3 regions of the Erwinia sp. HR93 genome follow, and region 1 is predicted to be linked to each of the others. Evidence: predicted binding sites of a transcription regulator. Region 1 holds the regulator's gene; each other region holds the start of a gene.
The links. Region 1 encodes LexA, which represses DNA repair genes until DNA is damaged. Its sites were predicted from a motif close to TNCTGTATGTACATACAGNA; they were not measured.

Region 2: rmuC (DNA recombination protein RmuC) is a predicted target of LexA. The motif match lies at 1,828-1,847, and genes of this name have one in related genera.
Region 3: dinG (ATP-dependent DNA helicase DinG) is a predicted target of LexA. The motif match lies at 1,500-1,519, and genes of this name have one in related genera.

The regions. Positions count from the first base shown of each region.
Region 1 is NZ_JAXUDP010000001.1:1,076,441-1,079,721, reverse strand. It holds gene dinF (MATE family efflux transporter DinF) at 1-586, opposite strand, end outside; gene SFA31_RS05115 (hypothetical protein) at 1,133-1,348, shown strand; gene lexA (transcriptional repressor LexA) at 1,480-2,088, opposite strand; gene SFA31_RS05105 (diacylglycerol kinase) at 2,197-2,565, opposite strand; gene plsB (glycerol-3-phosphate 1-O-acyltransferase PlsB) at 2,697-3,281, shown strand, end outside.
Region 2 is NZ_JAXUDP010000001.1:418,789-422,069, forward strand. It holds gene ubiE (bifunctional demethylmenaquinone methyltransferase/2-methoxy-6-polyprenyl-1,4-benzoquinol methylase UbiE) at 1-239, opposite strand, end outside; gene rmuC (DNA recombination protein RmuC) at 331-1,731, opposite strand; gene udp (uridine phosphorylase) at 2,212-2,973, opposite strand.
Region 3 is NZ_JAXUDP010000001.1:2,574,056-2,577,336, reverse strand. It holds gene dinG (ATP-dependent DNA helicase DinG) at 1-1,486, opposite strand, end outside; gene rhlE (ATP-dependent RNA helicase RhlE) at 1,676-3,028, opposite strand; gene cecR (transcriptional regulator CecR) at 3,278-3,281, shown strand, end outside.

The DNA of each region.
Region 1 (3,281 bases):
TTACCGTTGCCAGCGCTGCCCCCCGCACGTTCATGCCAAGTCCCATAACGAACCAAAGGTCGAGTGTGATATTCAACACATTCCCCACCACCAGCAAAATAACCGGAGCCCGCGCATACTGGACGCCCAATAACCAACCTAATAGCACCAAATTCGCCAGCGAGGCCGGCGTGCTAAGCCAGCGGATCTCCAGAAAACGACGCGCCTGATATAAAACATTTTCATTGCCGCCCACCGCATGCAAAGCCAGGTCAATCAGTGGAGTACGTAACGCAACGATAGCAACCCCTGCGCTTAACGCCAGCATCATAGGCTGAGCTAAAGCGCGCGCCAGCGCCGGGATATCTTTAGCCCCCCACGCCTGAGCGGTCAGCCCCGTCGTGCTCATACGTAAAAAAAGCAGCAGCATAAACAGGAAGCTGGTCGTGGTTGCTCCCACGGCTACGCCGGCCAAATAATCTGGCGAATCAAGATGGCCGATAACGGCGGTATCCACCAGCCCCAGCAGCGGTACAGTGATATTGGAAAAAATCATCGGCAGCGCCAGCCGCCACAGTGCTTTATCTGTTTTATGGAAAAAAGGCATCGTCCAGCCCATTTATAATGATTTATCTTCTCCTGCTGCGAACAGCAGGCTTCATGGTTCTAAACTACCCGATCGGGCGTAGCGCAGGCGTAACATGGCAAATGATTGCGCGCGCTTTAGTGCCCCTGCATTCAGCCAGATATTCACAAGTTAGCGTGGTGCTCTCAATAAAGCTAAATAGACCGGGCCGCAAAGTGTATCCAATTTAACGGCAAATAACGTTCTTAAGTTCAGGCAGCATTGTTGAGATGAATATTAAAAAGCTTAAATAGAGGTCAGTAACGCCTCGGACACTGAAACAACCTGTGAATAAGCGGGATAAGGTAAGTATGATGGCTCTATCAAATACATCACCAGCGCTTTCTTCCTGACAAGAAAAGCGACCGGCTAATAAGATAAGCATCTGGCAGGCACGGAAGATATACGCATCCGGAAGATATGTACATTAATCCCAGACGAATGCGTATATCAGAGCACCTTCCACCGTATAAGCTGGAGCGCAGGCTAAAACTATTGTGCAAAGGAATTACCGGGCGAAGGCCGTGCGTGCAGGCAAATAACCTGCCACACACCGCCATAATTTACCTGCTTCAGTTAACCCGCATCCCTTTGCTTATCGACTCTGCATCGGCCGGCTATGTTTCCCTTCCCCTGTCGTTTTCATCTCAGCGCAGCGCTGAAAAAGTAGAGTTCGCCGCGCAGCATCCTGCCCTGAAATTACGGTGCGCCTGGCAACGTCTGACGTTGAGGAAACTACTCTGATTGTAATAGCTGACACACTGCGCGCCGCCTGTGGGCTGGCAGCACGCGAATAAAAGCGCCGACAGGATGGCTGGCGCTTAATCCAAATATACCGCAGATAATAGCCAGGAAGGCTTAGTGTTTTAAAACGGTTAGAGCCATTCGCCGTTGCGAATAACGCCGACGGCCAAGCCCTCAATGCTAAAGTTTTGCGAACGCAAATCCACTTCAATCGGCTCGAAGTCACTGTTTTCTGGCAGTAGCCAGACAACATTTCCCTGTTTTTTTAACCGCTTCACCGTGACCTCGTCTTCAATACGAGCAACTACTACCTGACCATTGCGTGCTTCCTGGGTTTTATGTACGGCAAGTAAGTCACCGTCCATAATACCGATATCTTTCATCGACATACCGCTCACGCGCAGGAGAAAATCAGCGCCAGGCCTGAATAAAGAAGGATCAACCTGATAGTGCCCTTCAATATGCTGCTGCGCCAGCAGCGGCTCTCCGGCGGCAACGCGCCCTACCAGCGGAAGGCCTGCTTCTTCTTCCACCATCAGTCGAATACCACGGGAGGCACCAGAGACGATTTCAATTACGCCTTTCCGCGCCAGCGCCTTTAAATGCTCTTCCGCGGCATTCGGAGAACGAAATCCAAGCTGCTTAGCAATCTCTGCCCGCGTTGGCGGCATACCCGTCTGGCTAATATGCTCCCGGATGAGGTCAAAAACCTCCTGCTGTCTGGCCGTTAACGCTTTCATTTCGCCCCCTGGTTGTATATACAGTTATGCTGTGAGTATATACAGCGCAATACGTTAAGGGAACCATAATTCAGCAAAAACCAGCGACTTATCGCAATACCGGGCGAATCAATAAAAGCGTTGCCACAATAATGAGATCCAGACAAAAGCGGCGAGCAGCATCGCAATGAATACCGCCGCCGATCCCATATCCTTCGCGCGGCCAGAAAGTTCATGCTTTTCAGTACCGATACGATCAACCACTGCTTCAATGGCGCTATTAAGAATTTCAACGATCATAATAAGTACCACGGATCCAATAAGCAGCACGCGCGTTAACGCATCAATATCCAGCCAGCAGGCGATGATTATGCCCGCGACCGCCAGTAATGTTTCCTGACGAAAGGCCGCCTCATTGCGCCATGCGGCGCGAAGCCCCTTCCAGGAATAGCCGGCAGCCTTGATAATACGGGTAATACCGGTGGTACTATTAGCCATGAAAAAACCCTTTTTTAAAATTTGCGTCCTGGCGAAAAAGCCGTAAATACAGCAATGTCGCAGAATTTATATGCTATTTCTGGTATGCTGCGCCGTAATGACGCTCTTCACTCAGAGGCTTAACATTGTCTATGGTAGACTGGCCCCACTTTTTCTATAAGTTGCTTAATTTACCACTAAGTTTGCTGGTAAAAAGTAAATTAGTTCCTGAAGATCCCTGCGCTGAGCTGGGGCTCGATATCTCCAGACCGATAATTTATGTCTTACCGTACAATTCAAAAGCGGACATTCTGACGCTTCGTGAACAGTGTCTGGCGCACGATCTGCCCGATCCCTTCGATCCGCTTGAGGTTGATGGCATTGTTTTACCGCGCTACGTATTTGTCCACGACGGACCGCGCGTATTTACTTATTACACGCCAAAAGAAGAGTCGATAAAACTGTTTCATGATTATCTGGATCTTCACCGGCGCAACCCTAATCTGGATATCCAATTGGTGCCGGTTTCCGTTATGTTCGGGCGCTCGCCCGGGCGTGAAAAAGGAGAATCAAATCCTCCTTTACGCATGCTTAATGGTATTCAGAAATTTTTTGCGGTGCTGTGGCTGGGCCGCGATAGCTTTGTCCGTTTTTCCACGCCCGTCTCGCTGCGCTGGATGGCCACGGAACACGGCACCGATAAAAGCATCGCGCAGAAACTGCTGCGCGTTGCGCGT
Region 2 (3,281 bases), 660 kb from region 1:
TTAGCCGTTAAATCCCCGGTGCCTCCGGCCAGGTCTAATACGCGCTGACCGCGACGCACGCCGCTGCAATCAATAGTGAAGCGTTTCCATAACCGGTGAATGCCAAACGACATCAGGTCGTTCATTACATCGTATTTTGCCGCAACGGAGTGAAAGACTTGCGCTACCATGTCCGCCTTTTGCGTTTTTGCAACGGTACGGAAACCAAAATGCGTCGTATCCTGCGAATCTCCAGCCATCTCAATGCCTGCTTGTTGAAAAATATTTGAAGGAGTGTAACAGATTGCACCGTGTTGCCCTATGATTCAGCGCCACGCAGGGTATACCTTATCAGATATCACCCGCTGCACGGCGCGCTGGGGTGATTTCTGGTTCAACCTGGGTGTCATACCGCTCTCCGGGTGCAATAGCGGCATTGTCGCCATCCAGTTTCGCCCGGGCAGACAATTCTGGATTGATTTCTCTCTTGATTTCAACGCCGAGTTCACGGAAAGCCTCGGCCTGGACCAGAATATTTCCGCGCCCACTGGCCAACTTTTTCATTGCCTGCCGGTAGGTATCCTGCGCTTTATCCAGGTTATTGCCGATAGCAGACATATCATCGACAAACAGCCGCATTTTATCATAGAGACGCGCCGCCCGATCGGCGATACGTTGGGCATTACGGCTTTGGTGTTCATAGCGCCAGAGATTGGCAATAGTCCGTAGCGCCACCAGCAGCGTAGTGGGGCTGACTAGCATAATATTGCGCTGTAGCGCTTCATTTATCAGCTCAGGCTGTTTGTCTATTGCCGCCAAAAACGCCGGCTCAATCGGGATAAACATCAGTACATAATCAAGAGATTTTACCCCTGGCAAGCACTGGTAATCTTTACTCCCCAGCGAGCGAATATGCTGGCGAATCGCGGCAATATGCTCTGAAAGCGCCTGCTCCCGCGCGTACTCTTCTTCAGCGTTAAAGAAACGCTCCCAGGCCACCAGCGTCATTTTTGCATCAATCACCACGTCTTTGCCTTGGGGCAGGCGTACAATGACATCCGGCTGCATCCGGCTACCGTCTTCGCGCTGAATATTTACTTGCAGATCATATTCATGGCCTTCGCGCAGCCCCGAGGCCTCCAGCACGCGGCCAAGCACCACTTCTCCCCAATTTCCCTGGGTTTTGTTATTACCTTTTAATGCCTGGGTGAGATTGACGGCTTCCTGAGCCATTCTGGCGTTAAGCTGTTGCAGATTGCGGATCTCATGAGTCAGCGTGTGCCGCTCCCGCGCTTCCTGACCAAAGCTATCCTGCACCTGGCGCCGAAAACCGTCTAACTGCTCCCGCAGCGGTGTAAGTAGCCCCTGCAGGCTTTGGCGATTTTGCTCATCCACCCGCCGGCTATTCTGTTCAAAAATCCGATGCGCGAGGTTTTCAAACTGCTCGCTCAGGCGGTGTTCGCTGCTCATCATCTGCCGGACTTTTTCTTCCGCGTTAATACGCGTTTCTTCAAGTCGCGTGCTCAGTTCACGCAGATCGGCTTCCTGTACCCCGTTGATCTCCAGCTGGTGGCGCAGCTCACCGTTTAGACGCTCACACTCTTCATGCCAATATTCAGCCTGCTGAAGCTGCTGCCGCGCCGCCATCAGTTCGCCGTAAAGCTCGCGCTGGGCGGTATGCTCCAGCGCCAGTTTTTGCGCCGCGCGCAGGCTGGCCAGCAACCAACCGGCACCAACGCCTGCAAGCACCATGATGATAACGAGCAGTAATGAGTTGTCCACTCCGCCTCCAGAATGCGAGTTTACCGCCCTCCAGCAGAGGGCGAGGCTTTAATCAAAGTAAAATTGTGCTGTATGGATGTCCAGATGAAAAGCGCTTTTCTGCGTAAAGCCGCGCAAAAAAGCGCGGTACTCTTACCGCGCCAGGAAAATATATTTCGCAGGAGCGCAAACCAAGGATGTCCTCAACAAGCAATATAGGTACACGCGGAGTAAAAATATTTACGGGCGGCAAGCGCATGATTCTACGCCGCAGAATTGGCAAAGAGCGTTAAAAAGCGCCTTTTAGGCGCGCATCTGACAAAACCAACCCGCGTTTTCTGCCAGAGCAAACCGCTGCCAGCGCGCGGGCGAGCTACCTGGTATCAACCTATGCTGAGTCAGAATATGGGGACGAGACATACGATTAAGTCGATGGCGCGTCTCAGCTTACGCGCCACCGAGCGGGCGAAATTAAAGCAGACGGCGCGCGGCCTCAACCACAATATTTATCGCGTGGCCTTCCGTTTGTTTCATCAATTGCGCATCCGGGATTTCTTGCTGAGTACGATTAACAATGACCCCGGCTATCATACCGGCGCGCAATCCCTGACTCGCGCACATGGTTAACAGCGTCGCGGATTCCATTTCATAATTCATCACGCCCATCGCCTGCCATTCAGCCATTGAACCTTTAAAACGCCGCTCTACGCGACCAGAAAAGGTATCATAGCGCTCCTGGCCTGGATAAAAAGTATCGGAAGACGCCGTCACGCCAATATGCGTTACCGCACCGGCGGCCCTGGCTGCCTCTACCAGCGCGGTGGTGCAGGTAAAATCTGCAACCGCCGGGTATTCGAGAGGCGCAAAGTGCAGGCTGGCACCGTCCAGGCGCACAGAAGCCGTAGTAACCAGCACATCGCCCACACTGATATTCGGCTGGATAGCTCCGGTGGTTCCCACGCGTAAAAAAGTGCGAATCCCCAACTGCGCTAATTCTTCAACGGCTATCGAGGTAGAAGGGCCGCCAATCCCTGTGGAACATACGATGATGGACTTACCGTCTATCTGTGCACGCCAGGTCGTAAACTCGCGGTGCGAAGCAAGCAATACGGGGTTATCCATTAATGCCGCTATTTTTTCCACCCGCTGTGGATCGCCCGGCACAATGGCAAGCGTTGCACCCTGTAAATCACCCTGAGTCAGGCCCAAATGGAAAACGTCAGTCGCTGACATAGCGCGCTCCTTGAAATCACTGTGGGAAAATAAGGCGTCTACTCTAACCGGGCCTGCCGCGTAATTACGTGATACATCTCACCTGTAATGAAACAAATTACTCTTATTTATGCATCACTAAGTGATTTGCTTCACAAATACTGGCGTATGGCTTTACACCTCAAATGGCAGGCAAACCCGCCCGCACGCCCATTAAAATTGATGCCCTCACGGCGTTTTATCTCCATTTTGGTCGTTGCTACGCCAGCCCAACATTTTACGTGCCGGGTTTATGGCTATAGTTATTCGGACGCACGCATTTAATGAAA
Region 3 (3,281 bases), 1.5 Mb from region 1:
CTACGTGATTAAACGGGGAATCCAGCGCCAAAAATCTATCGCCGGCCTGAAGTTTCAGCCCGCTCATTTCCTGAAAGCGGGAAAAGCTGTTCAGGGAGCGCAGGGTTGCAGAGGTAATAATAATATGCGGCACGCTGCGCCAGAGCAGCTTTTCTAACTGCTCACTAACGCGGATCCCCGCGCAGTGCAAAAACCAATGTTGATGCCCCTCTCGCCGCTCTCGGGTTATCCATTTACAGACCGGCGCGCCGGACGCCTGTGCCATCGCGGCCAGCGTCCAAAGCCGGGTCTGTGTTTCAAAATACCCCAGCGCCCGGTTAAGCTGCAGGATCAAACGGTGCAGTCGCGCAATATCATACTGACCGGTTCTTTCGCTTAAATCATTAACCAATGCCTCTGCCAGCCCGCGTAATCCGTCGGTAAGTTTTGCCAGCCTCTGGGCGTGAACGGTTAATTCATCGGGCAATATTCCTAAAGCAAAACGATATTCAGCGTTCTCTTCTCCGGGCAATAATTGCGCCAAAATACGCACCGCTTCTGACAGTCGCTCAACAATCTCATCTGCGCATTGGGCGAGCCGTTCCGGCACCGCCAGCGGAGGAAGCCGCTTCGGGCGATGCAGCGCAAGACAGGAGGCAATCAGCTTAATGAATAAATCGAGCTGCAGTTTGGTAAACCCCGGCGTAATCTCCGCGCTAACCTCCAGCGCATCACGCGCGACTTCTGGCAAATGGTGCCCTTCATCAAGGACCAGCAGCATATTTTTTGCCGGCGGCAATACCGCATCACTTTCCAGCGCGGCGATCGCCAGCGCATGATTCGCCACAACGACTTCCGCTTCGCTGATTTCACGCCGGGCAATAAAGAAAGGGCAGCTTTTGAACCACGGGCAATTTACCCCCAGGCAGCTTGCTTTATCGGTACTAATCCGCGCCCAAAGCGCGTCTTCAACCTCCAGCTCAGCGCGATCGCGCAGACCATCCCAGCGCCCGCCGTCGAGCGCGGTTTTTAGGGTGGTACACAGTTTTTGCTCTGCCTGGCTTGCCGGCACTTCATCTTCGAGAAAATCCAGCAGCGTACGTTGAGCATTATCTTCCGGCGCCGCCAGCGCTGCCAGATTGCGGGGACATGCGTAGCGACGCCGCCCAAAGGCGGCGGTGAATTTTAAGCCAGGAATTATCGTGCTCAGGAGCGGCAAATCTTTGGTAAAAAGCTGATCCTGCAGAGCTACGTTCGCGGTACTGACCACCAGCGTTTTTTGCTCATCGCGCGCTATCGCAATGCCGGGAATAAGGTAAGAAAGCGTTTTCCCGACGCCGGTTGGCGCCTCTATCGCTAAATGGCGCCCTTCTTCGCCCGCCAGCGTTTTAGCCACTTCGGCTATCATCTGACGCTGGGGAGCGCGAGGGATAAAATCGGGGATTTGCTGCTGAAGCGCCTTATACCAGGCGCCAATTTGCGCCTTTTGCGCCGCCGAAAGTGCCATAGTGAACCGTAAATACTGTATAAACAGCCACTATTGTCCCACTTTTAAGCGGCATGAGATACCTTCTTTTTTATCGATAGGCGACATTACGGGCGTTATTGCGCGCCGCAGTCGGTCCGGGCAATAAAACAAAATTGCCTCCCGCAGGCGGCAAATAGCACATGGTTCGATGGCCGAAAATAACCGTCGTTATTGCGAATTGCCGCCAGAGCGGCGCGGACGGCGAGGTCTGTCACCTTCAGGGCGCGCGCTGCGCGATTGCCCTTCTGTGCGTGAACGCGGCGACTGAGCGCTGCGTTCCGGGCGTTTTCCCTGAGCCTGACCTCTTCCCGGCCCCTGCCCTTGTCCACGGCCGCCGCCACGTCCCTGACGGCCATTTTGGATAGGTTCCGCTTTAATCGACGGATCCGGCTCAAATCCCGGCAGGGCAATACGTGGGATCTCGCGCTTTAATAGCCGCTCAATATCACGCAGTAGTTTATGTTCATCAACGCACACCAGCGACAGCGCTTCGCCGGTTGCCGCAGCGCGTCCGGTTCGCCCAATCCGGTGAACATAGTCTTCCGGCACATTGGGCAATTCATAGTTCACTACATACGGCAGTTCTTCGATATCCAGGCCGCGCGCGGCGATATCGGTCGCCACCAATACGCGGATATCCCCGGACTTAAAGTTCGCCAGCGCCCGCGTACGTGCGCCCTGGCTTTTATTACCGTGGATAGCCGCCGCGGTGATTCCATCTTTACTTAACTGCTCCGCCAGGTGGTTTGCGCCGTGTTTGGTGCGCGTAAACACCAGGACTTGCCGCCAGTTTCCTTGTCCTATCATGAGTGATAACAGTTCGCGCTTGCGTTTTTTATCGACAAAATGGACGTGCTGAGTAACCTGTTCCGAAGCCGTGTTGCGGCGCGCAACGGCAACCTCCTCAGGATTGTGCAATAGCTTTTCCGCCAGTTGCTTAATCTCATCGGAAAAGGTGGCGGAAAACAGAAGATTCTGTCGGCGCGGAGGCAGCTTCGCCAGTACGCGGCGAATATCGTGAATAAATCCCATATCCAGCATACGATCCGCTTCATCCAGCACCAGAATCTCAATGCTATCAAGCTTCACCGCATTCTGATGTTCAAGATCGAGCAAACGCCCCGGTGTGGCTATTAATACATCAACCCCGCTGCGCAGTTTCATCATTTGCGGGTTAATACTGACGCCACCGAACACGACCAGCGAGCGAATATCTAAATATTTACTGTATTCACGCACATTCTCCCCTACCTGTGCCGCCAGCTCGCGCGTTGGCGTCAAAATCAGCGCGCGCACCGGACGGCGCCCTTTTTGATGCGGGGCTTTCTGCGACAGTAATTGAAGTAACGGCAGCGTAAAACCCGCTGTTTTTCCCGTGCCCGTTTGCGCGCTGGCCATCAGATCGCGCCCGCGCAGAACGACAGGGATCGCCTGACGCTGAATCGGCGTCGGCTCATGGTAGCCCTGTTCCGCTACCGCACGCAGGATATCAGCGTTTAACCCAAGAGAATCAAAAGACATAACAACTCCAGAACCGCCCTGACCGGGGGACCGGTGTAGTTTCCAGGGGGATATCGACAGCCGGAGAAAGCGGCTGATTAAAGGGGCACAAACCACAGTGCGTTATCAGGGACGCAGTGTATCAGTTTTTCCCCATCAGCGCATAAAGTCCCGGTATTCAAATGATGCTACGTAGGTAGCACCGGCTGGACAAGGTCACTTAAGCGCCATAAACTCAATCAATCGTTTGATTAATTGTATTTGCTATTTATGA